One region of the Rahnella aceris genome, then DNA from elsewhere that is predicted to be linked to it. Evidence: predicted binding sites of a transcription regulator. Region 1 holds the regulator's gene; each other region holds the start of a gene.

Region 1 (8,260 bases):
GCCGAGCATCACCGGAATATCGACTTTCTCGTGCAAATCAATATTCGCTGAGGCTTCGATTTTCGACAGCGTCAGCAGCTGCTTCACCAGCCCGTCCATGCGCCGCGTCTGTTCCTGCATGGTATCCAGCGCTTTAGTGCGGAAAGGCTCTTCCAGCTTGGCGTCTTCCATCATTTCCAGATACCCCTGCAATACCGTCAATGGGGTTCTCAGTTCATGACTGACGTTAGCGAAGAAGTTACGCCGTGCGCCTTCAAGCTGACGCATCTGGGTCACGTCGCGTGCCACCATCAGCAGTTGTCCTTCGGAATAAGGCATGACGCGAAATTCGACATAATGCTCATTATTGAGTTGTAAATTCAGCGCCCGGCTGAAATCGCGGGTCTGGATCCACAGCCGGAATTCCGGATAACGCAGCAGGTTGAAGATATGTTGCCCGTTATCTTCCGGCCAGCGGAAACCGAGCAAATCCTGCGCCAGTCCGTTACACCAGAAAATATTGCCATCTTCAGTGGTCAGCACCACGGCATCCGGCAGCGATTCGGCACCGCTGCGAAAACGTTTGATGAGCTGACCTAATTCCCGACGGCGACGCCGGTTGCGTATCTGCATCTGGTTCAGCCCGTAAAACAGCGGCTCCCAGCTCCAGCGCCCATTCGGTGGCGTAATGCTGCGGTCGAGCCACAGCCAGTGAGAGAGTTTAAGCTGGTTGTAATAATTCCAGCCCAGTGCCGCCATCAGCGACACCAGGAGGAGCCAGCCGAAATGGCCGACGAAGATACCGAGAATTAACGCTGGCAGGCAAAAGAGAAACAATTCACCCGCCAGTCGTTTCCATGACAAACGTTCTAGCACACAGATTCTCCGCTGTGAGGGCTCAATAACGCGTTGAAAAACGGTATCCGGTACCACGAACAGTCTGGATCATTCTGTCATGTCCACTGGTTTCCAGCGCCTTACGTAAACGACGAATATGCACGTCAACCGTGCGATCTTCCACATAAACGTTAGTGCCCCAGACGTTATTGAGCAACTGTTCGCGGCTGTATACACGTTCGGAATGGGTCATAAAGAAGTGTAATAACTTAAATTCGGTCGGCCCCATATCGAGCGCCTGCTCGTTGGCCATTACCCGGTGAGACGACGGATCCAGGCTTAAACCCTGCATGTCGATCACTTCTTCCACCGCCATTGGCGAGATGCGACGCATCACGGCTTTAATGCGGGCAACCAGTTCTTTCGGAGAAAACGGTTTGGTGATGTAATCATCGGCACCCACTTCAAGGCCGCGCACCCGATCTTCTTCTTCACCGCGTGCGGTCAGCATCATCACCGGAATTTCGCGGGTCAGTGCCTCACGTTTAAGATGCTTAATAAACTGAATACCGGAACCGCCAGGTAACATCCAGTCAAGCAGGATCAGTTCAGGGTAAGGTTCAACAAGCTGCCCAATCGCTGAATCAAAATCCTCAGCTTCTACGGCCTGATAGCCATTTTGTTCCAGTACAAAACACACCATTTCACGGATTGGAGCTTCGTCTTCAACCACCAATATACGTCTAGCCATCGTAGGTCCTGCCAATAGGTTAGCGATCTTTTATTTGATTGCGGGCGCCATTATGCGTCAGTTTTGTGACAGATTTATGAATGAAAAGAATGGTTCATTACAGTCAACTATGACAGATAATTTCCGGCCATCTTGCTGAAATTGGTCTGATTTATCGGGGACAGCTTCCCCTGCCGACGTTTATACTTTACCCCATTGTCGTCATCCAGGGTTCATACGGGAGTCTCATGCGCCTGATCCACACGTCAGACTGGCATCTCGGCCAGTACTTTTTCACTAAAAGCCGTGCAGCCGAACATCAGGCATTTTTGCACTGGCTGACCGGTCAGGTGCAGCAACATCAGGTCGATGCCGTGATTGTCGCGGGCGATATTTTCGACACGGGTTCCCCACCCAGTTATGCCCGCGAATTGTATAACCGCTTCGTGGTGGAATTACAGCAAACCGGCTGCCAGCTGGTGGTGCTGGCTGGTAACCACGATTCTGTCGCCACGCTCAATGAATCGCGCGAGCTCCTTTCCTGCCTGAATACGCGGGTGATTGCCACCGTCGGTGAAAACCTTTCTGAACAGATTTTAGTGCTCAGTCAGCGTGACGGGAAACCCGGCGCGATACTGTGCGCTATCCCGTTTTTACGCCCGCGTGATCTGCTCGCCAGCCAGGCGGGACAGTCCGGCAGCGACAAGCAACTGGCATTGCAGGAAGCCATCGCCGCGCATTATGACGCGCTCTGGCAGGCTGCGCAGGCCAGACGTGACGAACTGGGCATGCCGCTGCCTATTATTGCGACCGGCCATCTGACGACTGTCGGTGTCAGTACCTCTGATTCCGTGCGCGACATCTATATAGGTACGCTCGATGCGTTTCCGGCGCAGGCCTTTCCGCCGGTCGATTATGTGGCACTGGGTCATATTCACCGTGCACAATGCGTCGCCAAAACCGAACATATCCGTTACAGCGGCTCGCCGATTGCCCTGAGTTTTGACGAACTGAGCAAAGCTAAAAGTGTGTACTTACTTGATTTTGATGGTGCGACGCTCAACGCCATCGACACACTGGAAATCCCGGTTTTCCAGCCGATGCAGATAATCAAAGGCTCGCTGGTGGAGATTGAACACCAACTGGCACAGTTCGAAGGCGGTGATCCGGCCAAACCGGTGTGGCTCGATATTGAAGTCTCCACCCAGGATTATCTCAGCGACATCCAGCGACGCATTCAGGCGCTGACGGAAGATCTGCCGGTAGAAGTCGTGCTGTTACGCCGCAGCAAAGAACAGCGCATCAACAGTATTGAGCAGCAGGAAAAAGAAACCCTCAGCGAACTGAGCGTCAGCGACGTGTTTGAACGACGACTGGCGCTGGAACCGGCCCCTGACGAGCCGCGTCAGGCTCGGATGCGCACGTTGTTTGCGCAGGTGGTTGAACAGGTTACCAACGGTCAGAACGCGGAGGACAGCGCACAATGAAAATTCTCAGCCTGCGTTTAAAAAACCTGAACTCGCTGGAAGGCGAATGGAAAATTGATTTCACCGCCGAGCCGTTTGCCAGCAACGGATTATTCGCCATCACCGGTCCGACCGGTGCGGGGAAAACCACCCTGCTCGATGCCATTTGTCTGGCGCTTTATCATCAGACGCCACGGCTGAACATTACACCAAGCCAGAATGAACTGATGACCCGCCACACCGCAGAATCGCTGGCCGAGGTGGAGTTTGAAGTCAAAGGTGTGGGTTACCGCGCTTTCTGGAGCCAGCGCCGCGCCAAAAATTCCCCTGACGGCAATCTGCAGGCACCGAAAGTCGAGCTGGCGTTACTGGCCGACGGCAAAATTCTGGCGGATAAAGTGCGCGATAAACTCGATGCCATCGCCACACTGACCGGGCTGGATTTCGGCCGTTTCACCAAATCCATGATGCTTTCACAGGGGCAGTTCGCCGCGTTTCTGAATGCCGATGCCAACGACCGCGCCGAATTGCTGGAAGAACTGACCGGCACCGAGATTTACGGTCTGCTTTCTCAACGCGTGTTTGAGCAACATAAAGAAGCGCGCATTGCGCTGGACGGTCTGCATCAGCGCATGGCCGGAATCGAACTGCTCAGCGAAGAACAGCGCCAGACGCTGGAAGCACAACGTGCTGAACTGAACACGCAGGAAATCAGCCTCAGTCAGCAGGCGCAGCAGCGCCAGCAGGATCTGAACTGGCTGCAACAGTGGCAGCAGGTGCAGCAAAAACAGCAGCAGTCTCAGCAACAACTGACCGCCGCAGAGCAGGAAAATCTGGCCGCCGCGCCGCAGTTACAGCAACTGGCGCGCAGCGAACCGGCAGAAAAACTGCGTCCGTTACTCAATGATCGCCAGCGCTGTCAGGATGACGCGCAGCGCCTTCAGCAATTACTGATACAACTGACGCAGCAGCAGGAGCAGCAGATTGCACAGATGACGCCGCTGAGTCTGGCGGTGGAACAGGCGCACACTGCACGGCAGAAACAGGCGGAAGAACAGCGTCAGATGCAGACGCTGATCGAAGAAAAAATCCTGCCACTGGATAGCGAAATCGCGCAATGGCGCAAATCGCTGGTGGAAACACAACAGGCGGTCAGCGAGTCGCAGAAACAGGCTGGTGAACATAGCGCGACGCTGCAGCAAATCACGGCGGAACGTCAGAAACTGGATGAGGAAAGCCGCCAGCATCACACCCGTCAGGCCGCGCTGACTGAAGCCCTTAACGTTGCACAACAACGTCAGGCTGAACTGGAAAAACAGTACCCGCAGGTAGTGTTACAGAAACGTCAAACCGAACTCATGCAGCTCCGGCCGGTGCGGCAGCAGCTGTTTTCACTCTCGCAAATCTTCCCGCAACTGAACCAGCGCGTGCAGCAACAGCATAAAGATTTTGCGCAGTACCAGACGCTGCTGGCCGAAGAAGAACTGCGTCTGGGCGCGATCCGTCTGCAATGTCAGAAACAACTGGAACATCTGAACGACGTCAAGGCGCTGCATAAACAGGAAATGCTGATCGTCAGTCTTGAAGCCGAACGCGCGAATTTGCAAAGCGGCAAAGCCTGTCCGCTGTGCGGCTCGACATCACATCCGGCGATTGAACATTATCAGGAGGTTAAACCTTCTGAAACCGCGCAGCGCGTCGAGAAAATGCAACTGGAATTCGATGCAGCAAAAGCCAGCGGTATCGAACTGGCGGCGAAAATTAAAGGCCTGAAAGAGCAACAAACACGGCTGCAAACTCAGCTTGAGCAGGATCAGCAACAACTGAATTCGCATACCCTGAACTGGCAACAACTCAGTGCGCCGCTGAATCTGACGTTTACGCTGCATGATACCGCCGACATCACGCAATGGCTGACCGCCCGCGATGAGGAAGAGCAGCAGTCGCAGGCGCGGCTGAGCCAGCACGAACAGCTGGCGCGGGCTCTGCAACAGGCCAAAGATGCTCTGAACGACGCACTGAATGCACAGCAGAAAGTGCAGCAGCAAAGTGCCTTGCTGACAGAGCGCGTTACCCGGCTGGAAGAGATGCAGGCAAAATCTCAGCAAGACCTCGTGCGGTTGCAAAAGCAACTGGCGGAAGGTGAAAAATCCCTTTCTGAGCTGAATGCCCGACGCCTCGAACTGTTCGGAGAGCGTCAGGTTGCTCAGGTTCGCGAGCACTTACATCAGCAACAACAGGCGACAGAACAAGCGCTGAGTGATGTCCAGACCGCGCTGCATAAGGCGCAGGAACAGCGCGACCAGTTGGCCGGTCAGTTGGCCAGTACGCAGCAGCAACAGTTACAGACCGCCGCACAACTGACGCTGGTGGAACAGGCGTGGCAGCAGGCATTGAGCGCCAGCGGATTTGCGGATGAAGCCGCAGTGAAACTGGCGCTGCTCGACGACGCGTTGCGCCAGCAGCTTCAGCAACGCAAAGAACATCTGCAACAACAACTGGCACAGGCGCAGGCATTACTGGCGGATGCCCGTCAGCAGCTCGAAAAACATCAGCTTGCCCGTCCTGCACATCTCAGTGAAACCGACAGTGATCTTAACGCCCTGACGGTGCAACAGGCGGAGCTGGCACAACAACTGAAAGTCCTGCAACAACGTCTGGGCGAAGTGAAAAATCAGCTGGAAAGCGACAAGCAACGCCACCATGGTCAGCAGACGCTGATTGCACAGATTGCGCAGGCGCAGCGGACCTGTGATGACTGGGGTTATCTCAACCAGATGATTGGCTCCAGCGACGGTGCGAAATTCCGTAAATTCGCGCAGGGTCTGACGCTCGATCATCTGGTGTATCTGGCCAACCGCCAGCTGGAAAAATTGCACGGACGTTATCTGTTGCAGCGCAAAACCAGCGATGCGCTGGAACTGCAAGTGGTCGATACCTGGCAGGCCGATGCCGTGCGCGATACCCGCACGCTATCCGGCGGCGAAAGCTTCCTGGTCAGCCTGGCACTGGCCCTGGCGCTGTCCGATCTGGTCAGCGATAAAACCCGTATCGACTCGCTGTTCCTCGACGAAGGTTTCGGTACGCTCGATGCCGACACGCTGGATACCGCGCTGGATGCGCTCGACAGCCTGAATGCCTCGGGTAAAACCATCGGCGTGATCAGCCATGTCGAAGCAATGAAAGACCGCATTCCGGTACAAATCAAAGTCACCAAAGTGAACGGTCTGGGCGTCAGCCGCCTGAGCAGTGAATTTAAAGTCTGATCCCTCGCCACTGCCGGGCAGGTTGCTAGATAAATTGCTAGCTGCATGCCCTGCGGTGGATCCTTTTTGTGAAAGCGTGCACAAAAATCGCACCAGTTCAGTGCGCGCTTTTTCCTCAACCTGCTGAATTTACGTTTATTCCCGCTGCCGGAACGAACTGGCACGCCCTGTGCTTAACGTTATGTATACAAGTTGCAGTACAAGTTGCAACGTCCTCATAACCGCTTAGGGAACCGCCAATGAAAAACATCAAACCTGAAGTTGATAAAAAACGTCGCCAGCTGATGAAATGGCTCGCCATTACCGGCGGAGTGTCCACCCTTGGCGGAATGATCCCGACGTCAGTTTTTGCAGCCGACGACGATGAAATTCGTATTGGTTACTGGCCGATTGTCGGTGGTTTGCCGCTGTATGTGGCACTGGAACAGGGCTTTTTTAAACAAGCCGGGCTGAATGTGAAAGGCGTTAAATTCGCCAGTGCCCAGCAAATTGTCGAAGGGATGATCACCGGCAGGATCCACGGCTGCGCCAACGGCACGGCAACCGGCGCGCTGGGACTCGGGGCGATCACCTCACCGGGTCTGTTCAAAATTATCTGTTCTAACCCGTCAAACCATACGCTGGTGTTAGATGAATTTCTGGTGCCGCTCAACAGCCCGGCAAAAGCTATCAGTGACCTGAAAGGCAAGAAAATCGCCTGCGGTCCGGGGATCCAGAACGTCACGATGGCAAAAATTATTCTGGAGAAAAATGGCTTCACTAATCCGTCAGTCATTGAACTGCCGGTCGGACAACACGCGCCTGCTCTGGCCGCCGGGCAAATTGACGGCGTATATACGCTCGAACCGACCGGCACTGTCGGACGCATGAAAAACCTTTCGCGCACACTCGAAACCGGCGTTATTTCTAAATACGTGCTCGGCAACGCCGACGCCCCGTGGTTCGGCGGCGCAGCGGCACTGAACGCCAGTTTTATCGCCAGCAAGCCGGAAGAAACCAAAAAGTTTATTGCCGCTTATCAGAAAGCGGTGGAATTCATTGCGGCTCACCCTGATAAAGCGCGCGAAAACGTCGCCGGTTACACCAGCATTGAACCGGCGCTGGTCAAAGAAGTGCCGCTGCCGGGCTTCGTGATGTATCCCGATTTGAAAGGCGACAACCTGCAATGGTTCCAGAAGTTTTATGACGTCTTTACGGAAAGAAAAATCTTCAGCAAGCCGGTGGATGTCGCTTCGCTGATCTATCAGGGATAAGGAGAAACAGGATGACTTCACGCTGGTCTTCAAGGTTACTGCCGCTGGTCGGCCCGGTACTGCTGTTTTTATTCTGGCAACTGGCCGTCAGCGCAAAATGGCTGAATCCCGTGCTTCTGCCCTCGCCGGTCGAGACAATCGGCTACATGTTCCAGTCATTTTCCGACGCGTCCATGCGCACCGACATCGGCGCAACCCTTTACCGCACGCTGGTGTCTTTTGCCTTTGCCGCCGTAATTGGCGTGCCGCTGGGCGTAATTTTGGGCAGCAATGAAAAGGTTTACCGCAGCCTGGAATTTTTGATCGACTTCTTCCGCTCCACGCCGTCGTCTGCGCTGATCCCGCTGTTTATGCTGATTTTCGGGATTACTGACGCCAACAAAATCGCCATTGCTGCCTTTGCCGCCGTGCTGGTCATCCTGTTCAACAGCGCATACGGCGTGATGAATGCCAAAAAAACGCGCCTGATGGCCGCCAAAGTAATGGGAATTTCCCGCTGGCATATTTTCAAAGACATCATGCTGATGGAAAGCCTGGCACAAACCTTTGTCGGCCTGCGCACCGGCGTGTCGATCGCGCTGGTGATCGTGATCGTCGCCGAAATGTTTATCGGATCAGAAACCGGCCTCGGCCACCGGATCATCGATGCCCAGCAGGTGTTTAACATCAAAGATATGTACGCCTCGATCCTGATCACCGGCGCGCTGGGTTATCTGCTCAATCTGGCTT
Region 2 (8,260 bases), 360 kb from region 1:
CAACGAACCGCGTATGCCGTGGCCGGAGGTAATAACGTTGTTGCAGAAATACACCCGTCTGGAAAAGCAGGGCGATACCGGTTTGTATCACGTTGCGCGCATTAAACAGTGGCTGAGTTATTTGCGTAAAGAGTACGAAGAGGCGACAGAGTTATTTACTGAAGTGCGCGTGCTGAAGACGTCGAAGGAGATTGGTTATCTGATCGACAATCAATAATATTCACCTGTGTATTTCGAAGGGACGCTTTCTGAGCGTCCCTTTATTTTTTCAGTGCATTCTTACGCAAGTGTTCACTTACTCGTCGTTCCACGGTCTGTGGGTGGTGGTGACAGACTTTGTGACAAATAGAATTGAAAATTGCGGGTGCTAAGACTTTTCGCCTCACTTATAATTCCGCCCGCTGTTACGACATATCTTAATGACAACTTTCTAAATACAGAGCAATGCATGTGAAAATCCGTCTTTTGGTTCTGAGCTTATTAGCCTTAAATACAGGCATGTTGTCTGCCCCTGCCGCCACCGCTGCAAAGCATGAGCCGGCCGTCGCCCCGATCGTTCAAATTGCTTCCGGCAGTGCCATGGTGGTGGATCTGAAAAGCCACGAAGTGATTTATTCCCGAAATCCGGATGAGGTGAGGCCGATTGCCTCCCTGACCAAACTGATGACCGCGATGGTGACGCTTGATGCGAATCTGCCACTCGACGAAGTGATCAATATCGATATCAGTAATACACCTGAAATGCGTGGCGTGTTCTCCCGCGTGAAACTGAACAGTGAAATTACCCGTCGTCAGATGATCCAACTGGCGCTGATGTCCTCAGAAAACCGGGCTGCGGCCAGTCTCGCGGCACATTATCCGGGCGGTTATTCTGCATTTATCAATGCTATGAATGCGAAGGCGAAATCGCTGGGCATGACCCATACGCATTATGCTGAACCGACCGGTTTGTCGCCGCGCAACGTCTCCACCGCGCGTGATTTAACACGGCTGCTGCTGGCTTCACAGCGCTATCCGCTGATCGGTCAGCTAAGTACGACTGCTGAAAAAACGGCTGTCTTCAGCCATCCGGCGTATGCATTGCCGTTCCGTAATACCAACCATCTGATTATGAACCCGTCGTGGAATATCCAGCTGACCAAAACCGGTTACACCGATGAAGCCGGCCATTGCCTGGCGATGCGTACCACCATTAACGGCAAGCCCGTTACGCTGGTCGTGATGGATGCCTTCGGGAAATTTACGGCCTTTGCCGATGCCAACCGCCTGCGCACCTGGATGGAAACCGGCAAAGCAGTGCCTGTTCCACAGATTGCCAAAAACTACCGTAAGCAGAAAGAGCAGCAGAAAACGCAGCCTTCCGTCGAAGAGGCGGATGATTGAGCAGATGATTGAAATGAAAAAGTCCGGCCAGATGCCGGACTTTTTGTTTTGCAGGGACAGACAACGTGGTCAGAAAATCAGTTTAAACACCCCTGTCAGGGTCAGTAAGCCGACGATAAAGATGATGGCGATGATCCACAGAATAATTTTCATGTTTTCTCCTTAACATAACCTTCAGTCGTCATCGGCCATCCGGCTAAGCCAATGATATTCCTTATCAGTATAGCTTCTGCCTGCATTTTTGCTGTGTGCTTGCTAATTTCAGGCCAGTGCCGCGCGCAGACCACATTCCGGGCTGGTAAGCGGTTTGCCCATTTGGGTCAGTTGTGCCGCACCGGTCATCGAAGCCTGAGCCAGCACCACGCAGGCCGCGCCTCGCCTGTATTCCACATCAGCCGCCGCTGCGATAGCCTGTAAATATCCGGCCAGATCCCCCTGCTTAAACTTTTCCCATGCGCCTGCCACCAGATGGATTTCAAACTGCGCCTGCGGATGTTTTTCCACCTTCGCGAACAACTGCCGCGTCGGCTCCAGGGTCGTTTCGACCGCACAGAGTGCGACCACACTGCCCGCTGTTTTCATGGCCTGTTCCGCCAGCGTCTGATCGACACGCAACACCGGCACCGCGGCACTTTCACTGGCAAGCGTCGCGGCAGAACCCAGCGTCGAACAGGTCAGTAAAACGCGATCGGCATTTTCACTCAATGCCAGCAGCACATCCGCCGTTTGCTGACGAATTTCTGCAGTCAGCCCGCCCGCCTTTTCGGCTGCAGCCAGTAAATCGGGCCGCGAAACATGCACAAACTTATGCTGATCCAGCCCAAGTTCGTGAGCTGTATTTTCGAAAACCGCAATATTGCTGTCGGCCGTATGTAAGCAGGTAATGCGCATGTAATTCTCCTGATAAGTGTCTGCCTCTACGTTAATGATTTTTTAACCGTACCGCAGACTTTTTTACCTGTAAAAACTGATGAGTTAATGCGGGCTGGAAAATGCCCGGTTTCCCCGGTGCACGCTATGATTTCCATAACCCGCGGGCGTCCGTAATTCCTTAAGTTTGACCTGTTAACGATCCCCGTAACAGGTTATTTTCATTGATATTTATTCATTAAAGCAATGCAACTCAATCATATATAGATACATAAGCAATCGCGTATTTGTCGAGAAGGAAATTGATTTGAGGTGGTTATTTATCCAGTGCAAACTGTGGCCAGATTAAGGATTTCTAAACAGGGAAAGCTCATGTGAGGGACAACAACTATGTTTCAGCTCAGCAGACGGGATCTATCGCCGATCAACAGGATGCTCTATTTTCCAGGCGCGCCTGCCTGGCCGGAAGATTACAAAGGAAAATCGCTCATGGAAAAGCTCATGCAAAACCAGATCAACAATATTGAAAAGCAGGGCATCAAAAATGGTGAGGAAATTGCCGGGCTGAATCTGCGGGTAGGGAAGGTGGAACAGCAGGTCAGTCAGCTAACGGTAGTGATCACGGAGACGAATCTCCGTGTCGGCAAACTGGAGCACCAGATGGTCACGCTCACTGAAGCGGTGACAGATATCGGGGGTCGTGTCGGGAAAACCGAACAGAGCATCGACGGGCACCTGCTGAGAATTGACGATCATCTGGTGAGGATAGATAAACAGTTTGAACAGGTAGATAAACAGTTTCAACAGGTCGATAAACAGTTCGATCGTGTAGATGAGCGCTTTGACAAAATAGATCAACGATTTGAGAAGATCGACTGGCGCTTTGAAAAAGTAGATGAACGCTTTGTGAAGATTGAAGCTTCACTGAGTGCAATGCAGGCAATGTTTTACGATCTCATGATTAAACAGACCCGATGGATTGTCAGCATGATGCTGGTACTGGTTGGCGTGACGTTTACGGCTGCACGCTATATTCACTAACGGCGACCTGATACGGTTGATCTCCCATTACGCTGAATTGGCCGTATCAGCAAAGCTGGCAAGAGCGACTATAATATAGACAGGTCGCCACCTTCTTTATGCCCTTGTCTGACGGGCAATCCCGAAGGTTTATCACTGCGCGCTGCTGGCGGCTTTCGGCGTACAAGGGGGTGTTTCATGGCTAATCATGTCTGGGGACTGATATCCAATCCGGGTCCCGAATTGCAACAAATCCAGCGTGAGCGGGAAACCGTTTCACATGTGTATTCCCACCATGTTCTTTTAATGGCGCTCATCCCGGTTGTCTGTTCTTTCATCGGAACAACACAACTTGGCTGGAACTTCGGTGATGGCGAGAAGCTGATGGTTTCCATGTTTACCGCGTCTTATATCGCCGTCATTTTCTATGTTCTGATGCTCGCTGCTGTCGCACTGATGGGGCGGATTATCTACGGAATGGCGCGTCGCTATGACAGCCGCCCGACACTCAACAACTGTATCGTCTTTGCCGGCTACGTGGCCACACCCATGTTCCTCAGCGGGGTCGTAGCCCTGTATCCGATGGTCTGGTTATGCCTGTTTGTCGGGCTGATCGGCCTGTGTTACAGCGGATACCTGTTGTATCTCGGCATTCCTAACTTCCTCAATATCGACCGTCGCGAAGGGTTCCTGTTCTCCAGTTCAACACTGGCAATGGGCGTTCTGGTATTAGAGCTGCTTCTGGCTCTGACGGTAATTATGTGGGGTTACGGAACACAGTTATTTTAACTTAATGGCTATCTTACTTGCCATTTTGCCCCCGGGCAGTGCTCGGACTCCTCACGTACTTTATGTACGCTCCGGGTCCTCCGCGCTGTCTGGGAACAAACTGCCTGCGCCGACTACGCCATTCCTCTTTTGAAGGACATTATTCCTGCCAGTTCTTCATCTTACTGGTTTTCCCGATACCCGGATTGAAGGTGTTGGTCGGGTCTGCCTGCCGGTAGAATTCTTTCAAATGTGGTTTTGCCAGATACAAATGGCCGACGTTATGTTCGGCGGGATATTCCGCGCCTTTGGCGTCGAGCAGTTCTAACATCCTGTGTTTCAGCGCCTTGCTGTTTGCGCCTTTTTTGACGATGTAATCCTGATGGAAAACGTGGCACATGAAATGGCCGTAATACAGTTTTGCCACCAGTTGATTGTCGATATCTTCCGGCAATGTCTCGAACCAGTCGCGGTCATTGCGGCGCAGTGCGATATCCAGCGCCAGAATATCTTCCACTTCTTTTTCATGTACCGCGTGATACCGCACGGCGGCACCGGCGGCGGCAAAGCGATGCAGGAAGGCTTTCTTGCCTTCGTCGGCGGAACAGATAAAGAAATCACCCTGACCCTCACTAAAGAAACGTGTCAAAAAGGTTCGGGCTTCGTCAATACCGGGGCCGGACATTTTCAGCAGTAAGTGATGTTCAAACCGGTCACGATACTGCTTCATACGCGGTGGCAGATGATTCGGCAGGGCTTTGCTCAGACACTGCATCACGCGGTCGCTGAAATGTTTGGGCAGGAAAGGGACCTTGCTGGCGTGTGCATCGAACTTTCCTTTGGCAGTAAACATGTCTGGCATTTTGTCGGTGCCAAGTTTGTCGATCATCAGGAAAGTGTCTTTGCCATAGACTTCGGTGATATCGAAAATATCCCGGTGCATGTATTCCCCTGCCACCGGAAGGTTAGCGAAGTCACGCAGGATCTGGCGGCGTAATTCTGTCAGCACCGCCGTGTCATTGGTGCCGATGTAGAAAACCTGCTGCTGCGTTTCTGCCGGAAACGTATCGAGCCGCACGGCGAAAACCGCCAGCTTGCCCGCACAACCTGAAGCTTCAAATAAACGTCGCTCATCCGCGTTGAAACGCGACGGCGTATCCGCATCCACTTCGCGGACACGTGAGGCATAATCGTGATCCGACGCCAGACGCTGATCATGCTGGATATCGGTTTCCAGATAATCGCCTTTTTCCAGACGTGTCAGGATTTCTTCCGGCGTTTCACCAAGATTAATGCCCAGATGGTTAATCAGCCGCAATTCACCTTGTGCATCGATTTGTGCATAGAGCGCCATTTCGGTATACGCCGGGCCGCGTTTCACCAGCGATCCGCCAGAATTATTACAGATCCCGCCGACCACCGATGCGCCGATGCAGGACGAGCCAATCACTGAATGCGGTTCGCGGTTGTAGGGCTTGAGGATTTTTTCCAGCTTATACAGGGTGCTGCCGGGAAAACCGATCACCTGATGACCGCCGTCGAGTAACTGGATCGTGTCCAGTTTCAGGGTGCTGAAAATAACAATGTCGCGGTCATAGTCGTCGCCGCTGGGCGTCGAACCTTCGGTCAGCCCGGTATTGGCGGCCTGCATAATGACAATCTTGTCGGCGGCGATGCAGGTTTTGAGCAGTTGCCACTGTTGCAGCAGCGTTTGTGGAAATACGACCGCCAGCGCTTTACCGCCACCGGAGCGAAACCCTTTGCGGTAGCGTTCGGTGTTGCTGTCGCCGGTTAAAACGTGGCGGCTGCCGGCAATCTCTTTCAGCGTGGCGATGAGTGACTGATTATCCATTTCATCTTCCTTTTTTGATGGGATGCCATCTAATCATAGACTTAAATGATACTTGTTAAGTTAAACGTCATTCGGGATATGGGTTAGGTAATTTCACTTAATCTGTTGCATTTTTGTCATGCGCTGTCCATTAAATCGTCATTGATGTGTCATAAAACTCGCGCTTAATGAACGCCAGATAACGAAAGCAACCGAGAGACAGCATCATGGCGCAAGCTCAACTTAAGCTGGCACAGGCTGAATATCCTCAGACCGGGCCACAGCATCTGAACAAAGTTCTGGACGTCAAAGGCCTGGTGAAATCCTATAAATCGGGTCAGCGTGTCCTGAATGACATCAATTTTGATCTCCACGCCGGTGAGTTCGTGGCGGTAATTGGCCGTTCTGGCGCGGGTAAATCCACCCTGCTGCATGTGCTCAACGGTACGATCCCGCTCACGGATGGCAGTGTGGTATGTCATTACGAAAATGGTGAACAGCAGGAGCTGGCCGGGCTTACCGGCAAAGCATTGCGTCGCTGGCGTTCAGGCTGTGGCATGATTTTTCAGGATTTCTGCCTGGTGCCTCGTCTGGATGTCCTGACAAATGTGTTACTGGGGCGTCTCAGCCACACCTCAACGTTCAAATCATTCTTTAACCAGTTCGATGACGAAGACCGCGCCCGCGCCATCTCTTTGCTTGAATGGTTGCACATGCTGCCGCATGCATTGCAGCGTGCCGAAAACCTTTCCGGCGGCCAGATGCAGCGTGTGGCGATTTGTCGCGCGCTGATGCAGAACCCGAAAATTCTGCTGGCCGATGAACCGGTGGCGTCACTGGATCCGAAAAATACCCTGCGCATCATGAATGCGCTGAAAAAAGTCAGCGAAGAGAATATCGCCGTGATGGTCAACCTGCACTCTGTCGAGTTGGTGAAAGATTATTGCACCCGCGTTATCGGCATCGCGAAAGGGCAGATTATTTTCGACGGCCATCCGGACCAGTTAACTGAAGGCATTTTGCATCAGTTATACGGTGAAGAACACGAAGCGATAAACAGTTAAACAATAACGTTATTTATTTTGCAGTGCTTATTTCTACTTTCTCTCAATCTACACAAGGTCATCATTACATGAAGAAGTTATTACGTCTGGCAGTCTTCGTAGCAGGTTCTTTTACTGCAATGCACAGCATGGCAGAAGATGCTCCTAAAGAATTAAACTTAGGTATTCTGGGTGGCCAGAATGCCACCCAGCAAATCGGCGATAATCAGTGTGTAAAAGATTTCTTCGATAAAGAATTAAATGTGGATACCAAACTGCGTAATTCATCCGATTATTCAGGTGTTATTCAGGGGTTATTAGGTAAGAAAGTGGATATGGTATTAAGCATGTCCCCGTCATCTTTTGCTTCGGTTTATATTAATAATCCGAAAGCGGTGGATCTGGTCGGCATTGTTATTGACGATACGGATAAATCCCGGGGTTATCACTCCGTGGTTGTCGTAAAAGCCGACAGCCCGTACCAGAAATTATCTGACCTGAAAGGCAAATCATTCGGTTTCGCTGACCCGGATTCTACTTCGGGTTACCTGATCCCGAACCAGACATTCAAGAAAGAATTTGGCGGCACGACGGATAACAAATACAACAACTTCTTCTCCAGCGTGACCTTCTCCGGCGGCCATGAGCAGGATATTCTTGGCGTGCTGAACGGCCAGTTCGAAGGCGCAGTCACCTGGACTTCAATGATCGGCGACCGCGAAACCGGTTATACCTCCGGTGCATTCAACCGCATGATCCGCATGGACCATCCGGATCTGATGAAGAAAATCCGCATTATCTGGGAATCGCCATTAATTCCTAATGGTCCGATTTTAGTGCGCAGCGATTTGCCACCGGCATTTAAAGCTAAGCTGGTTTCTGCCATTAAGAAACTGGATAAAGATGACCACGCTTGTTTCGTAAAAGCGGTGGGCGGCAAACAGCATATCGGCGAAACGTCCCTGGCTGAATATCAGCAGATTATTGATATGAAGCGTGAACTGACCAAAGGCGGTCGCTAACCCGTAACTCCCTCCCCTGCGAAGGGGAGGGTTGGGGTGGGGTATTAATGGCAACTCAGGAAGCGAAAGCTTTTACCATTATTGTTTTTTTAATACCCCCTCCTGACCTCCCCCTTCGCAGGGGGAGGAATAATGATTATCGCAAATCGGAAATATTATTTTGAACAAAGACTTCAATCGTTATTACCAGCAGATACGCGGTAAACAAAAGCGGGAAGCGCTGATCTGGTCAGGGCTGATGTTGTTGTTATATCTGTGGTCAGGCAATGTTTCCGAACTTAATTTAAAAACGATTATTGTCTCCGCGCCGAGCTTCTTTGATT
Region 3 (8,260 bases), 2.1 Mb from region 1:
AGAAGCGGTCGAAAAGTTTTCCGAGTTTTTCCGGCGGAACAGGCTCACCCTGACTGATCACCCGGATATTCATGCCTTTTGCATGGGGTTCGGCGCGCAGCACGATGGCACTTCCCTCGCGGCCATAACGCACCGCATTAGCGACCAGATTACTCAGCGCGCGCTGGAAAAGGATCGCATCCGCATGCAAGGTTCCCTCACCTTGCCCGTGAAGCGTCATTTCACGCTCTTCGGCCAGCCCTTCGAAATATTCCTGGATACGGGTAATTTCAGATGAAACATCAATACTGGTGATGGTCAGAACCGAGCGCGCATCGGAAGCACGCGCCAGGAACAGAATGTTTTCCACCATACGTGAAATGCGTTCCAGCTCTTCTATATTGTTCGCCAGCAGCGTTTCGTATTCTTCCACCGTCCGGGGCTGATATAACGCCACCTGACAATGCCCCATCAGTGCCCCCACCGGGGTGCGGATTTCATGCGCCAGATCGGCGGAAAATTGCGTCAGCCGCTGATACCCCTCGGCGAGCCGGTCCAGCATGTCATTGAAAGAATAAATTAATTGCTGCAATTCCTGCGGCGCATTTTCCGAAGACAAACGCGTAGACAGACTGGCCGGATGGATCTGCGCCGCTTCATGCGCCATATTGCGCAGCGGCCGCAATCCGCGGCGGATCACCAGATAACCCAGTGCGGCAATCAGCAAATAAGCGAATAACACCGCGCCAATAATTTCCCAGCGGAAAGTCTGCAACAGACGCGACTCCTCGGTCATGAAATGCGCGCCGGTGATTTCAACTGTCCGCCCGTCCTGAATCTGTACCGCCGCACGGGCAAAGCGTACCGGCGTACCATCGGCGGCGGTGAGATGATGCACCGTATTCAGCGTCAGCGGCTGGCCGTCAGGCACCGCCGCTACCGGGGGCAATGCCAGCCGCGACGGATTGACGTTGATCAATAGCTTCTCACCGGACAGACGAAACGTCAGGATATCGCGCTCATTGCCAAGCATATTTTCAAACAGGCCGGGATTACGGCTGAGTTGCGACAGCGGGAATTCGTTGGCAAGCAGATGACGGAAATACTGCACACGCCCGCTGACCTGGTAATCCGCGCGGCGTACCAGTTCTTTATCCATCGAGTAATAGAGGTAGAAACCGACGGCACTGACCACCATCGAGGCGATCAGCGCGAAAAGTAAGGTGGCGCGAAGCGTCAGCGACATGGCGCGTTTCGGGAGGTGAGTCAATTGACGATCACTCATGTCGCACTTCGCACACGTAACCAATGCCACGCACGGTATGGATCAGTTTCACCTCAAAGCTGCGGTCAACCTTGGCACGCAGGCGCTTAATGGCGACATCCACTACATTGGTATCACTGTCGAAATTCATGTCCCAGACCTGCGAGGCGATCATGGTGCGCGACAGAACCTCACCCTCGCGGCGCATCAGCAACTGCAGCAACATGAATTCCTTATTGGTCAGTGCGATGGTCTGATCCTGACGGGTCACGCGGCGGCGCAGCACATCAAGATTCAGATCCGCCACCGAATACGCATCCGGCTCACGGGCGGCCGGGCGGCGCAGCAAGGTGCGGATACGCAACACCAGTTCGGTGAAGGAGAACGGTTTGATGAGATAGTCGTCAGCCCCCAGCTCCAGCCCGTGAATGCGATCCTGTACTTCATCGCGGGCGGTGAGAAACAGTACCGGCACGTCGCTTTTTTTGCGCAGGACTTCCATCACCTGCCAGCCGTTCAGCCCCGGCAGCATGACGTCGAGGATCACCGCGTCGTACCCCTCTTCCAGCGCCAGAAACAGGCCGTCGGCACCGTTGCGCGCCAGATCTACGCTGTAACCTGCTTCTGTCAGCCCTTTTTTCAGGTAATCGCCTGTACTGACATCGTCTTCAATCACCAGTATTCGCATTCAGGCCCTCAGCGCCGCATGACCATTCACCTAGAGAATGATTCACCCGAAAGTTTATCAGTTTCGTCAGACACCTTTGATGACAATTTTGTCATCAATTTGTCATCAGCCAATACCGGTTTATCGTCCACTCTTAAGAAAGTTATTCATCACTGGCAGGTTCAGTGATTCATCTAACAGAATGAAAAAACGCTGGAAAATGGAGAATTAATCATGAATGCACCAACACGTCTCGCTGGTCTGTTACTGGGTTCCCTGCTGATGTGCAGCGGGATGACATCGGCATTTGCCGCCGATAATGTGATTAAACCTACACGCGGAACCATTGACTCAGTTAATGACTCATCGGTACAAATCACCACACGTCAGGGCGAAAAACTCGACGTTAAGCTGACCGACCAGACCAAGATCAATGCCGTCACCAAAGGGCAGATCAGCGATATCAAAGCGGACAGCTTCATCGGGACGGCCGCCGTTCCGCAGGCTAATGGCACGCTGAAAGCACTGGAAGTGCACGTATTCGCACCCAGCCTGCGCGGCAGCGGTGAAGGCTTCAATCCGTTTGAATCCGCCGATGGCAAAATCAATACCATGACCAACGGCACCGTCGGCAAGCTGGTGAACAGCAATGGCCGCACCCTGACCGTGAAATATCACGATGCCGAGAAAACGGTCATTGTGCCTGACGATGTACCGGTTGTTCTGCTGGCGCCGGGCGACCGCAGCCTGCTGAAACCGGGCACTAAAATCGTATTGTTTGCCATGAAAGATGACAAAGGTGCACTGGTTGCCCGTGGTATTGCTGCCGGTAAAGACGGCATCGCGCCGCCGATGTAATCCGGCCGAACAACAGGAGATTAAGCGTGAAACCTCAGCTCTCATCGCCCCGGAAGCGCCGGATTCATTCCTGGCCGGTTCGCATTTGTCATTGGATCAATCTGCTGGCAATGATCGGCATGGTGATGAGCGGCTGGGGGATTTATAACGCCGACCCGCTTTTCGCTTTCACTTTCCCGCAGAACACCACCCTCGGCGGCTGGCTGGGTGGCAATATTGCCTGGCATCTGGCGGTAATGTGGCTGCTGGCGGCCAATGCCCTGTTCTATCTGCTGTGGGGGATTTTCAGCGGTCATTTCAGACGCGACTTTTTCCCCTTTTCGCCCCGTACGGTCTGGCGCGATAGCGTTCGCGCACTGACATTCAAACTCCCGCACAAGCTGGGTCAGTACAACGCGGTGCAAAAACTGATGTACAGCGGTGTTCTGTTGCTGGGCGCGCTGCTGGTGCTGTCGGGTTTGTCGATCTGGAAACCCGCGCAGTTCAGCGGTCTGGTCTGGTTGTTTGGCGGTTTTGATATCGCCCGTTATGTGCATTTCTTTGCGATGAGCGGCGTACTGCTGTTCGTCATTATTCACGTACTGATGGTTCTGCTGGTGCCGAAAACCTTCGTGGCGATGCTGACCGGCGGCAAAAAAATTAGCACGGAGGACCGAGCCGATGAGTGATAAAACACAGCGGCCAAAAATTATTCTTGAACCCGATCAGCGCAAGCAACTGGTTAATATTCAACGCCGTATGTTATTGCGCTCCGGCCTTACGCTGGGCGCGGTTTCGATGCTTACCGGCTGTAATCTGCAGGACGGCGATCAGGTCGATAAAGTGCTGTGGGCGATGTCCCGCTGGAACGACCGGGTACAAAGCTGGCTGTTCAGCGGCCAGAAACTGGCGCAAACCTATCGCGCCGATCAAATCACCACACCGTTTCGTTTCAATGCGTATTACCCCGAATACAACGTGCCGGAAATCGACATCCCCAATTACCGGCTGGAAGTCTCCGGTTTGGTGCAAAAGAAAGCGCCGTGGACACTGGAACAATTGCAGCGCCTGCCGCAGGAAAGCCAGATCACCCGGCTGATATGCATTGAGGGCTGGAGCGCCATCGGCCAGTGGAAAGGCGTACCGCTGAAAACGTTTCTGCAACACGTCGGCGCGGATCTGACAGCCAAATATGTCGGATTCAAATGTGACGACCGCTATTATTCCAGTATTGATATGGCGACGGCACTGCATCCGCAAACCATTCTGGCTCTGGATTTTGGCGGCAAACCCTTACCCCCCGATTTTGGTTACCCGTTACGCCTGCGGATGCCAACCAAACTCGGCTTTAAAAACGCCAAACATATTGGCGCGATTTTCGTCACCAATGAATATCCCGGCGGCTACTGGGAAGATCAGGGTTATAACTGGTTCAGCGGGATCTGACAGGCATAAAAAAACCGCTCAGCTGAGCGGTTTTTGTTTTCGCGGGAGGGTAACGGCAAAGCGTTACGCTGCGGCGAAGAATTAGAAGCTGTAACCCACGCCTGCGATCCAGGTACCAACATCAACACTGCGGATGCGGGACTGTTCGTAAGACACGTCCAGAGCAACGTTCTGGATTGGGTTGAACTGCAGACCAGCACCGTAAGAGAAACCGTAATCGCTGGTGTCATTTTTTTCACGGTTAGCAGTAGATGCTGCCGCTTCGTTGTACTGGAATTTGCCGTAGCCAACACCCACAACACCGTAGATGGAAACCCAGTCAGCCAGACGGTAAGCAGGACCCGCAGTCAGACCGTAGTATTGTGCTTTACGGTAGTCGCCAGATGCAGGAGAGCTGTCATCTTCGATGTAAGTGAAAGAACCGATAGCGCCCAGTGGGTTGCTATCTTGTTCCCAGCGGTATTTTAAGTTGAAGCCGTTTGCTTTGTTAGCAACGCCTTGTGCGTCACCCTGAGCGTAGCCAGCAGTTACGGTGCTGGTGTCAGCGAAAGCGCTTGAAGAAACGCCCAGTGCAACTACGCAAGCTAATGCGGAAAGACATGCAATTTTTTTCATAAACCACCTCAAAAAGAGAAACCAAAGTAACCTTCACGTTTGAAAATATAACAAAAACTAGTGTGAAACTCTGCCTCAATTAAGATGTCCAAAGCATCATATGGTGTAACAGGAAGTTTCCAGCACACGCTATCCATTTAATTTTATTGGGATTTTAGTCACACAAACTATAAGGTAAACTTATTGAACTTTTTGAGATTAGCAGATAATTCCTAAAAATTTGCTCAAAAAACAAACTATTTTAGGAAGTTTTTTAACAAACACGTTCCGAAAAAAACTTTTTCGTGAGGATTTTTTCTCGCCACTTTTCCCTCTACACTGACAGCGCTTTACCTTTCTTTTCAAAACTATAAATCTGAAGTTTCCGGATTCATGGGATCACCTCAAAAGGCGCAATGGATGACACAGTCAGGACAAAATCAGCCGCAGGATCCGCAGATCGCTCTGCAGGCAGCGACGCATAACAACAGCCCGCCCGTCCCTGCGTTACCGAAAAAAACCTCACCGCTGGTGGCGATTCTGTTGCTACTGATCGCCATGTTGTCATTACAAGGCGGCGCGTCGCTGGCAAAAACGCTTTTCCCGGTGGTCGGCCCGCAGGGTGTCACGGCTCTGCGTCTTGGTATCGGCTCTATTCTGTTGCTGCTCTATTTTCGTCCGTGGCGCCTGAAAATGCGCGGCGGTAATTTGCGTGCACTGATGATGTATGGCCTGGCGCTGGGCTGCATGAACTATTCGTTTTATCTGGCCCTGCGTACCGTGCCGCTGGGCATTGCCGTTGCACTGGAATTTACCGGCCCGCTGGCGGTCGCGATGTTCTCCTCACGCCGTCCGGTGGATTTCATCTGGGTCGTGCTGGCCGTAATCGGGTTACTGTTCCTGTTACCCCTGGGACAAAGTGCCGGCGGTGTTGACCTCAAAGGTGCGTGCTTTGCGCTGATCGCCGGTGGCTGCTGGGCGGTTTATATCCTCGCCGGACAACGTGCTGGCAGCAGTTACGGACCGGGCACCGCCGCGATGGGGTCACTGATTGCGGCGTTAATCTTCTTCCCGATTGGCGCAATCCAGGCACACACCTCTATTTTCAGTTGGGATATTTTACCGCTCGGCTTGCTGATCGCCCTGCTCACTTCCGCCATTCCTTATTCACTGGAAATGATGGCGCTGACCAAACTGCCAGCCAAAACCTTCGGTACGCTGATGAGCATGGAACCGGCGATGGCCGCGCTTTCCGGCATTATCTTCCTCGGTGAATTCCTGACCGCGACGCAGTGGATCGGGCTGGCGGCGATTATCGCGGCTTCCGCCGGTTCAACACTTACCCTGCAGCGCAAAACCAAAATCGAGACGGTGGATATTGCCGGAAATACCCCTTCCGGGAAGTAATTGCACCGCATCGCATAAAAAAGCCACATCATCCCGATGTGGCTTTTTCTTTTCTATCAGCAGGTTGAAAATTATTTTCATTTATTTCATTTTTCCTGCATCCAAAAGCAGAGGGTCATTCGTATGTATAGATGTGAGGCAAGACCTCACCTCCTAACTGACGAAGGACACCATCATGAAAACATTACTCCGTACCGCAATCTGTGCTTCTCTGCTGCTCAGCACCGCGTCAATGGCTGCAATGATGTCTCAAAGCACCACCATGGTCGGTGGCGCTGAAATGTATCCGTCCAAAAATATCGTAGAAAATGCCCTGAATTCGAAAGACCACACCACGCTGGTGGCGGCGGTAAAAGCAGCAGGACTGGTGGATACGCTGCAGGGCAAAGGCCCGTTCACCGTGTTTGCGCCAACCAACGCCGCGTTTGCCAAATTACCGGCGGGTACCGTGGATAATCTGGTGAAACCAGAAAACAAAGCCACCCTGACCAGCATCCTCACGTATCACGTGGTGGCCGGTAAATATGAAATGAAAGATTTGGAAAAACTGCTGAAAAAAGGCAACGGCACGGCGGAACTGAAAACCGTTAACGGCCAGCCACTGTGGATCCTGAACAACGGACCTCACAATATTCAGCTCAAAGATGGCAAGGGGAATATCGCCAACATCAGTACTTATGACGTCCAGCAGAAGAACGGTGTGATCGACGTCATTGATACCGTCCTGATGCCAAAATAATACCGGCTATACTGAGGGCATGATTTCTCTTATGAAACAGCACCTCAGTAAGTCAGGACGCGCGAATGCATGACAATTTTTTCGTTAAGCCAACACCAGAGAATGCGCCGGAAGTACAGCGCGAACTGATGAGCGCCATGGCCGTTGGCGATCGTCAGGCATTTGAGCAGTTATATCGTCTGACGTCCCCCCGGCTATTCGCCGTCGCATTACGCATGTTGCGGCGACATGCCTGGGCAGAAGAAGTGTTGCACGACAGCTATATCACCGCGTGGAACCGGGCTGCCTCGTATAATCCGGCGCTCAGTTCCCCGATGACCTGGCTTACCCATATTGTCCGCAACCGCGCTATCGACTGGATGCGCGGGAGCGATAACCAGTTAGATGAACTGGACGAGACAATGCATGACGGAGATGCCAGCGACTATGATGACCCCTTGCAACGGCTGCAACAGGACAGTGACGCCAAAATTCTGGCCACCTGCCTCGCACATCTGCCCGCCGAACAAAGACAAAGCCTGATCCTTGCCTATTATCAGGGCCTGTCGCACGGTGAGGTCTCATCGCATCTTCAACAACCTCTGGGGACGATCAAAAGCTGGATACGTCGCGCCCTGGATCACTTAAAGAGCTGCGTAGGACTATGAAAAGCAGAAGCCATTATCATGCCGCCCTGGCGGCTGAATATGCGCTCGGCACCTTGCGCGGCGCGGCCCGGATTCAGTTTGAGCAAAAAATGCAGGAAGACCCTGAACTGGCGGCCGAAGTGGCACGCTGGCAGGAAGCTTTCACGCAACTGGATAATCAGATAACCCCGGTCATCCCACCTGCATCGGTGTGGAAACGCATTCAGCATAACCTTGCGCTGCAACCGGCCAGACTTCCGGCTCCGGCGACACGACCGGTGCGGGCTTATATGGGCTGGGCGCTGGCCGCCGGGCTTGCCGCATTGTTGCTGATCCCCCGCCTGCTGGTTCAGCCAGAAGCGCCAATGCCGGTGGCGATACTGGCCAGCAGCGCCGGTACGCAAAGCGGACAGTGGGTGGTCAGCGCGGACAGAAGCACCCGCAGCCTGTTGCTGACGCCGATCAATGCGCAGAATATCGCCGCAGATCACAGCCTTGAACTGTGGGCCATTCCGCCGGGAGGCAAGCCGCATTCCCTCGGCTTGCTGAATACGCAACAACCGACGCAACTGGCGCTGGCAGCGAAAATGCCGGATGCAGGTTTTACGCTGGCAATAAGCCTCGAGCCTCACGGCGGTTCGCCGACCGGGCAACCGACGGGTGCCGTTTTGTATAGCGGTGCGATGGCGCTTTAAAGGACA
Region 4 (8,260 bases), 1.5 Mb from region 1:
ACCAGCACCGTCGAAACGAAGCCTTTTACTTTTGGCGCAACGCTGGTGGTGTCTGCCGTCAGATAGGCATCATCCGTGGATTCCGACGCGGGCGCAGCCAGTAACCATGCCGCGCCACTCAGGGCTACCATCAGCGCAATACCGCTGACCACAAAGATCCGCTTTGACCGTTTAGTGGCTTTTACTGCCGGGGACGCGCTCCCTTCATCTGCTGTTGCTTCACTCATTTTTAATTTCACTCATTGTATGATGGTCATCATATTAATATGATGACCATCATATAAACAAGTCCCCGGGATCTCATAGCCATGTCTGTCACCCTGACTCCAGCCGCGACGCTTTCGCCTGCGGATTATCCGACATCACGTAAGTTTTTGATTTTCAGCATTATGGCGTTCGGTATGTTTCTGGCGCTCATCGACATCCAGATTGTCGCCGCCTCGTTAAACGATGTGCAGGCCGGGCTTTCCGCCGGACCGGATGAAATCAGCTGGGTACAAACCTCGTATCTGATCGCCGAACTGGTGATGATCCCGTTCTCGGCTTTTCTGACGCAGGCACTTTCCACCCGCTGGCTGTTCAGCGCATCGGCGGCGCTGTTCACCCTCAGCAGCATCGGGTGCGGATTGTCGTGGAATATCGAGTCGATGATCTTCTTTCGCGCGTTGCAGGGTTTTACCGGCGGCGCGATGGTACCGACAGTATTCGCGACCGGCTTCGCCATGTTTCAGGGCAAACAGCAGGCGCTGATCCCGGCGATCCTCGGCATGGTCAGCGTGCTGGCCCCCACGCTTGGGCCGACTGTGGGTGGCATAGTCACGCAGTTACTCGACTGGCGCTGGATTTTCTTCATCAACATTCTGCCCGGCGCTCTGGTTGCCACCGGTGCCGTGCTGTTTATTCATGTGGATAAAGCGGATTATCCGATGCTTAAACGTATCGACTGGATACATTTATTGTCGATGGCGATAGCGCTCGGTTGTCTGGAATATGTGCTGGAAGAAGGCCCGCGCAAGAACTGGTTCAGCGATCCGCAAATCCAGATTTCGGCGTGGTTCTCACTGGTGGCCTTTGTGCTGTTTCTCGAACGATCCTTTTATTCGAAAAACCCGATCGTACGCCTGACGCCCTTCCGTGACCCGACATTCACCTTCGCCTGCCTGTTCAATCTGGTGGTTGGATTTGGTCTTTATGCCTCTACATATCTGACGCCGGTTTTCCTCGGCCGCATCCGCGATTTCAACAGCCTGCAAATCGGTACAACGGTGTTTGTGGTGGGTGTCGGGCAATTCTTCAGCACGATTATTGCCGCCAGATTAATCAGCCGCGTTGACCGGCGGATACTGATCACCGTGGGTTTATCCGGTTTCGCACTGAGTTTATGGCTGACGACCGCCGTGACTCCTTACTGGGGAGCAGAACAGTTTTTCTGGCCGCAGGTGGTGCGCGGCCTGTTCATTATGTTGTGCATCGTGCCGAGTGTGAACATGGCGCTGACCGCGTTTCAGGGGCCGGAACTGCGCTACGCCTCCGGGCTGTTTAACCTGATGCGTAATCTCGGCGGCGCGATTGGCATTGCCACGGTGAATACCTGGTTGCAGGACTGGACCCGCGTTCATGCGGCACGTTTCGGCGAATCGCTGGGGCAATACGGGGATCATGCGCAGGAAGTGATGGGATCGCTGGCACAAAAAATCGGCCATCTGACACCTGATACCGCTCAGGCATTGCTGATGGCGAAAGGCGTGTTTGGGGCGAAAGTCGCGGCGCAATCGCTGACGCTGGCGTTCAACGACATCTTTCAGGTCATGGCCTGGATGTTTATTGCCGCACTGGTTATGGTGCCGTTTTGCCGTAAATAAGGTCAGGAATGTGAAGGAAATGTGCAGGCTGCCGCAAAAAATGCGGTTGTGGCAGGGAACTTTTCTAACAAGGTGAGAAAGCTTTGGCCTGTTTGAAATAAATCCTTATAATTAGCGGCCCTGAAATGCGATTCGTTACACATACCGGATCCCTTTCAAGTGCTATGTGCAAGTACACTATTCCTCCGGCCGGTTTCTATCGGATCGGGGGGAATCAACATCCTGACAACTGCCAGTGTGGCATTAACGACCAACGAAAATATGAAAATGAGCATTCGCGCAATCCTTACCCTGGTTTTGGCAGTTGCTGCATATAGCCAGGCGTCTTTTGCTGTGGTCTACCCTCTTCCGGCCAATAATGGTCGTCTGGTCGGTGAAAACATCACAGTTACTGTTCCGCAGGGCAGCAGCCTGCCACTGGAACATTTTGCAGCGCAATACCAGATGGGTTTGAGCAACATGCTCGAAGCTAACCCTGGCGTTGACCCGTACCTGCCAACCCCGGGCACCGTGCTGACCATTCCTCAGCAGTTGATCCTGCCGGAAACCCCGCACGAAGGCATCGTGATCAACAGCGCTGAAATGCGTCTGTATTACTACCCGAAAGGCACCAATACTGTGGTCGTGCTGCCGATCGGTATCGGTGAGCTGGGCAAAGACACCCCGATGAACTGGGTCACTACCGTTCAGCGTAAAAAAGCCGGTCCGACCTGGACCCCGACGGCGAAAATGCATGAAGAATATGCTTCTCGTGGCGAATTCCTGCCAGCCGTCTTCCCTGCGGGTCCGGACAACCCGATGGGGCTGTACGCGCTGTATGTCGGGCGTCTGTATGCAGTCCACGGCACCAACGCCAATTTCGGTATCGGTTTGCGTGTGAGCCACGGTTGTGTGCGTCTGCGTGATGCTGACATCAAATGGTTGTTCGACAACGTCCCGCAAGGCACCCGCGTTCAGTTCATCAACGAGCCGGTGAAAGCCACCGTGGAACCAGACGGCAAACGTTATATTGAGATCCACAACCCGCTGTCCTCTAACCAGGAAGAGTTTGATTCTCAGCAGCCGCTGCCAATCACTCTGGCAGGCAGCGCAAGCAGCGTATCGATGGATCCGGCGGTCAACCAGACTGTTGTTCAGCGCGCTATCGAGATGCGTTCCGGTATGCCGGTACAGATCAACTAATTACGTCTTTGACGTTGTTGTGAAAAAGCCCCGTTCATCGGGGCTTTTTTTTGCATAGTGCCGATGCAAAGGCGGCTTCTCAGTTGCACTGAAAAGCTGACCGAGAAAGTTTCGGTTTCTCAGTTGCACTGAAAGCTGTGCCGAGAAAGTTTCGGTTTCTCAGTTGCGGTGATCACTTATCGGGCAGCGCCGAAACCGCCCAAGAGGGAAACGTGCTTTTTCCCTCTTGGATCTCCCTTCGCTTTTTCAACAAGCGCTTCCGCTCGCTGACTATGTTTCATCAGCCGCAGTGATAGCCGCAAAATCCCGCCGCTGCGCGGTTCCCTTCGTTCGGGTTACAACCCGCGCAAAAAAGACGCGCGGTTTTCCACCTCTCCTCAGGCGATATTTTGGAACCGGCCTCAGGCTTTTACTTCACAACCTCACTTACTTCATTCTTTAAAAAGTCGCGGGCGATTCAGAAAGCTTGCTGAACGGAGCGGCCTGGAGACCAAAGGCTCCAGGACCGAGTGAAGGAACCGCAAAGCGGCAAGATTTCCAGCCTGTCGCCGTGCTACCTGAAACATAGCCAGCGAGCGGAGCGCGCAGTAAAAGAGCCGGAGATTCTTAAGAGGCGCGGCGATAGGCGCCTCTTAAGGCCAGTTTGGGTGGCAACCCAAGGTCTTGACCTTGAAGTTGAAGTTAAAACCCAGTCTCACGGCCAGTCCGGCGCCTGTCATTAAAATGTCACAAGTCTCCCTTAACCTTCCGGTAACAAAAAATATCGATATGTATATTTTTATTTCCGATGGTTTATAAAAAGGAGTTTTGATAATGCAACAATCCGTATCTCTGGTCGCCCGCGCAGTCACTGCCGCCCTGCTGCTTTCCGCTTCTTCCTCCACCCTCGCCGCTGAAACCGACACGCTGACCGACCGGGCGGCAAAAGGCGTGCTGACGGAACCGGGTGGTGCCCGCCGTCTGAGCGGTGATCAGACAGCAGCGCTGAAAGCCTCGTTGTCAGACAAAACGGTGAAAAACGTGATTTTGCTGATTGGCGACGGCATGGGTGATTCTGAAATCACGTCTGCACGTAACTATGCAGAAGGCGCAGGCGGCTATTTCAAAGGCATTGATGCCCTGCCGCTGACCGGCCAGTACACGCATTATTCTCTGGATAAGAAAACGCAAAAACCAAGTTACGTGACCGATTCCGCCGCATCAGCCACCGCCTGGGCGACCGGTGTTAAAAGCTATAACGGCGCGATTGGCGTGGATGTAAACGGCAAAGATCACCAGACCATTCTTGAGATCGCCAAAGCCGCAGGCAAGGCCACCGGCAACGTCTCCACCGCAGAATTGCAGGATGCAACGCCGGCCGCACAGATTGCGCATGTGACCTCACGCAAGTGCTACGGCCCGCAAGAAACCGCAGAGAAATGCGCCAGCAACGCGCTGGAAAATGGCGGACGCGGTTCGATCACGGAACAGTTGTTGCAGGCTCGCGCTGATGTCACGCTGGGCGGCGGCAGAAAATCGTTCAGCCAGCTGGCGAAAGCCGGTGAATTTAAGGATAAATCCCTCAAAGAACAGGCGCTGACACAGGGTTATGTTTGGGTGGAAAACGCAGAACAGCTCAGTGCCATCACGCAGGCAGACCAGAAGAAACCGGTTCTTGGCCTGTTCTCCGAAGGCAACATGCCGGTGCGCTGGCAGGGTCCGAAAGCCACTTATCACGGCAACATTGATAAACCGGCTGTCACCTGTGAAGCCAATCCGCAGCGCACCGCTGACATCCCGACGCTTGCCGCCATGACTGAAAAAGCCATCGACTTGCTGAAAGCTAATCAGAACGGTTTCTTCCTGCAGGTTGAAGGCGCATCGATTGATAAACAGGATCACGCCGCTAATCCGTGCGGACAATTCGGTGAAACGGTGGATCTGGATGAGGCCGTGCAAAAAGCGCTGGAGTTCGCCCGTCAGGACGGCAACACGCTGGTTATCGTCACCGCCGACCACGCCCATTCCAGCCAGATTATCGAATCCGATGCCAAAGCCCCCGGTCTGACCCAGACGCTGACCACCAGGGACGGTGCACCGATGACCATCAGCTACGGCAACTCAGAAGATGATTCACAGGGACACACCGGGACGCAGCTGCGTATTGCCGCGTTTGGCCCGCATGCGGCGAATGTGGTGGGTCTGACGGATCAGACGGATTTGTTCTATACCATGCGGGATGCCATGGCGATTAAAGCGCAATAGTTTTGAAAATGAGGGTTTTGCTTTGCTCCTCCCCCGGCGAAGGGGGAGGACGGGAGGGAGTTTTAAGGGTAAATACTGACACTAAAAAAATTTAACTCTTTGATTTTTATTTAATACCCCACCCCAACCCTCCCCTTCGCAGGGGAGGGAGCAAACCCACAACCTTGACCTTAGTGCAATAAATTATCCAGTCTGTCGTCATCAATCCCGTCCGGCTCCAGATGAGCCGTCACATCCGCAGACTTAAACAACTTGCTCACCGCCATTTCAGCCGCATCACCGATATCGTGCCCGACATCCACCGTCAGATTGCCATCAACCTCGACGTGAAACTCGACAAATACGCGGTCGCCGCCGTTGCGGGTGCGAATGTCATGTACACCGCGCACGCCTTCAACACTTAATACTGCCGCTTTCACGCGCTTGCGGTCATCTGCACTCAGTTCGCGATCAAGCAACTGGGTCAGTGCATCTGCCGCCATACCGCGCGCATTCCAGATCATATAGAAGGAAATCAACAGCGCGCCGATGGAGTCGGAACGCGTCCAGCCGAAGTAACGCTCGAAAATCAGCGCCAGCAGTACGGCAATATTCACCGCGACGTCCGTAATGTAGTGCGCGCGGTCAGCCGCGATGGCCGTTGATCCGGTACGTTTCACCACATAGGTTTGCATCAGCACCAGTCCGGTGGCGGCCAGCGAACTGCCGATGATCACCCAGATACCAAGACCGAGCTGCGCCAGGGGTTCCGGATTAATGATGCGCCCGATGGATTCACCGCCGAGCACCAGCCCCGCGCCGCCCAGTAACAGCGCCTGTACAAACGCGGCCACAGCTTCGGCTTTGCCGTGGCCGTAACGATGGCCTTTGTCTGCCGGCCGTCCGGCATAACGCACGCCGATCAGCGTCACCATCGAGGCCAGTACATCGACCAGACCGTCGGCGGCAGAGGTCAGCAGCGCAATCGAACCGGTGGCGGTCCATGCCCAGACTTTGACGCAAACCAGGATCAGCGCGACGCACAGCGACACCAGCGAGGCAATACGTGTCAGGCCTTTATAGGAAGGCGCGGGACGGGTCATGGGTTGACCCACAAGAATGATTGTTGTTGGGAATGTTTCACAAAAATGTCCTGAAGCAGAGAATCAACTTTATTTGAAAAATACAAATACCAGCCCGGCATTATAACCCATTTCCAACTTTTAAGACGTTCCCTATGGTTTGGATCTTTGTGCTTTCCCTAAGGTTAATTGACATGGATTTACTTGCATTTACATCAATACGTTCTAGCTTAAAACAAGATTTCTTTGTTCCGGCGCGTGGCGGCCGATAATCAGAAGAGCACTATTCAGAAGAGCATTATGACAAACGATAACAAGACACAGCCCTCCGCGTCCGGCGACGCAAATACTGAACTCGATTCCAGCCAGGTAAAATCAGGAGGAGGTCACACTCAGGATCCCAAAGACCAGAAAAATCCCGACGACAGTAAACAGGATAACGATGAAAAGCGTAAAGGCCCCGGCAAGAAACCCCTGATCATCCTCGGGATTGTGGTAGTGGTGATGGTGGTCGTGGCACTGGTCTGGTGGCTGATGACCAAAGATCAGGTCAGCACCGATGACGCCTTTACCGAAGGTGATGCCGTCACCATCGCGCCGAAAATTGCCGGTTATGTCACTCATCTTGCGGTGAAAGATAACCAGTTCGTGAAGAAAGGCGACTTACTGGTGGAAATCGATCCGCGTGACGCGGCCGCGCAGCGCGATCAGGCACAGGCTCAGCTCGGTCTGGCGGTCGCGCAGTTGCATCAGGCGCAGGCGCAATACGATCTGGCGAAAGTACAATATCCGGCGCAGCTTGCTCAGGCGAAAGCCCAGCAGACGCGGGCGGAAGCCAATTTGCTGAATGCCACTGCCGATTTCCGTCGTCAGCGCGGCGTAGACCCGCGTGCCACCACGCAACAAAATATTGATACGTCCAACGCGCAGGTACGTTCTGCAGCCGCTGATCTGGAAAATGCCAAAGCGCAGGTGCAGGTTGCCGCGCAGGTACAGCTGAATATCCGTCAGGCTGAAACCAACGTCGAAGCTCGTCAGCAACAGGTTGAACAGGCGAAAGCTCAGCTGGAAACGGCGACGCTCAACCTCTCCTATGCGCAGGTGCGCGCACCGTTCGACGGCTACGTCACCAAGCGTAATGTGCAGCTCGGTACGCTGGTTCAGGCCGGAACCTCGCTGTTCTCAGTGGTTTCGAAAGATATCTGGATCGCCGCAAACTACAAAGAATCGCAGCTCGAACGCATGCGCCCCGGCAACAAGGTGGAAATTACCGTCGATGCCTTCCCGGACATCAAACTTCACGGCCACGTTGACAGTATTCAACAAGGCACCGGTTCGCGCTTCTCGGCCTTCCCGGCTGAAAACGCCACCGGCAACTACGTGAAAATCGTTCAGCGCGTACCGGTGAAAATCGTCATCGACAGCGGTCTTGATGAGAATCACCCTCTGCCGCTGGGTCTGTCTGTCGAACCGACGGTGACCGTCGAATGAATGAAGATCGCAGCTACTGGAAACCCAAGGCCAATCCGTGGGCAGTTGCCGCCGTCGTGACCATTGCGGTGTTCATGGAAATCCTGGACACCACTATCGTTAACGTGGCGCTGCCGCACGTCGCCGGTTCATTATCTTCCAGTTATGACGAATCGACCTGGGTGCTGACGTCCTATCTGGTGGCGAACGGTATCGTGCTGCCGATTTCGGCGTTTCTCAGCCGCGTGATGGGCCGCAAAACTTACTTCCTGATCTGTATCGGCATGTTCACCGTTTGCTCCTTCCTGTGCGGCATCGCCACCGAACTGTGGCAGATGATCTTATTCCGCATCCTGCAGGGCTTTTTCGGCGGCGGTTTGCAGCCGATCCAGCAATCGGTATTGCTGGATTACTTTAAACCGGAAGATCGCGGCAAAGCGT

What was found. The regulator PhoB, encoded in region 1, activates phosphate uptake and scavenging genes when phosphate is short. The targets are predictions, from matches to a motif close to CTGTCATAAAACTGNCNNAT.
Region 2: the regulator PhoB is predicted to act here: its motif matches at 6,040-6,059, upstream of phnC (phosphonate ABC transporter ATP-binding protein).
Region 3: the regulator PhoB is predicted to act here: its motif matches at 2,020-2,039, upstream of GW591_RS02490 (heavy metal response regulator transcription factor).
Region 4: the regulator PhoB is predicted to act here: its motif matches at 3,757-3,776, upstream of phoA (alkaline phosphatase).

Annotation. Positions count from the first base shown of each region.
Region 1 is NZ_JAADJV010000001.1:2,591,123-2,599,382, forward strand. Features, by position in the region: gene phoR (phosphate regulon sensor histidine kinase PhoR) at 1-855, opposite strand, end outside; gene phoB (phosphate response regulator transcription factor PhoB) at 878-1,567, opposite strand; gene sbcD (exonuclease subunit SbcD) at 1,795-3,033, shown strand; gene sbcC (exonuclease subunit SbcC) at 3,030-6,278, shown strand; gene GW591_RS11860 (ABC transporter substrate-binding protein) at 6,518-7,531, shown strand; gene GW591_RS11865 (ABC transporter permease) at 7,543-8,260, shown strand, end outside.
Region 2 is NZ_JAADJV010000001.1:2,228,518-2,236,777, reverse strand. Features, by position in the region: gene dusC (tRNA dihydrouridine(16) synthase DusC) at 1-217, shown strand, start outside; gene pbpG (D-alanyl-D-alanine endopeptidase) at 445-1,383, shown strand; gene GW591_RS24285 (small membrane protein YohP) at 1,453-1,536, opposite strand; gene GW591_RS10180 (Asp/Glu racemase) at 1,645-2,274, opposite strand; gene GW591_RS10175 (hypothetical protein) at 2,644-3,294, shown strand; gene GW591_RS10170 (Yip1 family protein) at 3,472-4,062, shown strand; gene dld (D-lactate dehydrogenase) at 4,202-5,893, opposite strand; gene phnC (phosphonate ABC transporter ATP-binding protein) at 6,100-6,936, shown strand; gene phnD (phosphonate ABC transporter substrate-binding protein) at 7,005-7,937, shown strand; gene phnE (phosphonate ABC transporter, permease protein PhnE) at 8,098-8,260, shown strand, end outside.
Region 3 is NZ_JAADJV010000001.1:536,577-544,836, reverse strand. Features, by position in the region: gene GW591_RS02495 (heavy metal sensor histidine kinase) at 1-1,264, opposite strand, end outside; gene GW591_RS02490 (heavy metal response regulator transcription factor) at 1,257-1,931, opposite strand; gene GW591_RS02485 (hypothetical protein) at 2,145-2,768, shown strand; gene GW591_RS02480 (cytochrome b/b6 domain-containing protein) at 2,795-3,436, shown strand; gene GW591_RS02475 (molybdopterin-dependent oxidoreductase) at 3,429-4,193, shown strand; gene ompX (outer membrane protein OmpX) at 4,275-4,808, opposite strand; gene rhtA (threonine/homoserine exporter RhtA) at 5,208-6,194, shown strand; gene GW591_RS02460 (fasciclin domain-containing protein) at 6,370-6,933, shown strand; gene GW591_RS02455 (sigma-70 family RNA polymerase sigma factor) at 6,999-7,580, shown strand; gene GW591_RS02450 (anti-sigma factor) at 7,577-8,254, shown strand.
Region 4 is NZ_JAADJV010000001.1:1,084,799-1,093,058, reverse strand. Features, by position in the region: gene GW591_RS04925 (HlyD family secretion protein) at 1-227, opposite strand, end outside; gene GW591_RS04920 (DHA2 family efflux MFS transporter permease subunit) at 309-1,862, shown strand; gene GW591_RS04915 (L,D-transpeptidase family protein) at 2,124-3,044, shown strand; gene phoA (alkaline phosphatase) at 3,858-5,288, shown strand; gene GW591_RS04905 (cation diffusion facilitator family transporter) at 5,459-6,370, opposite strand; gene GW591_RS04900 (HlyD family secretion protein) at 6,650-7,840, shown strand; gene GW591_RS04895 (DHA2 family efflux MFS transporter permease subunit) at 7,837-8,260, shown strand, end outside.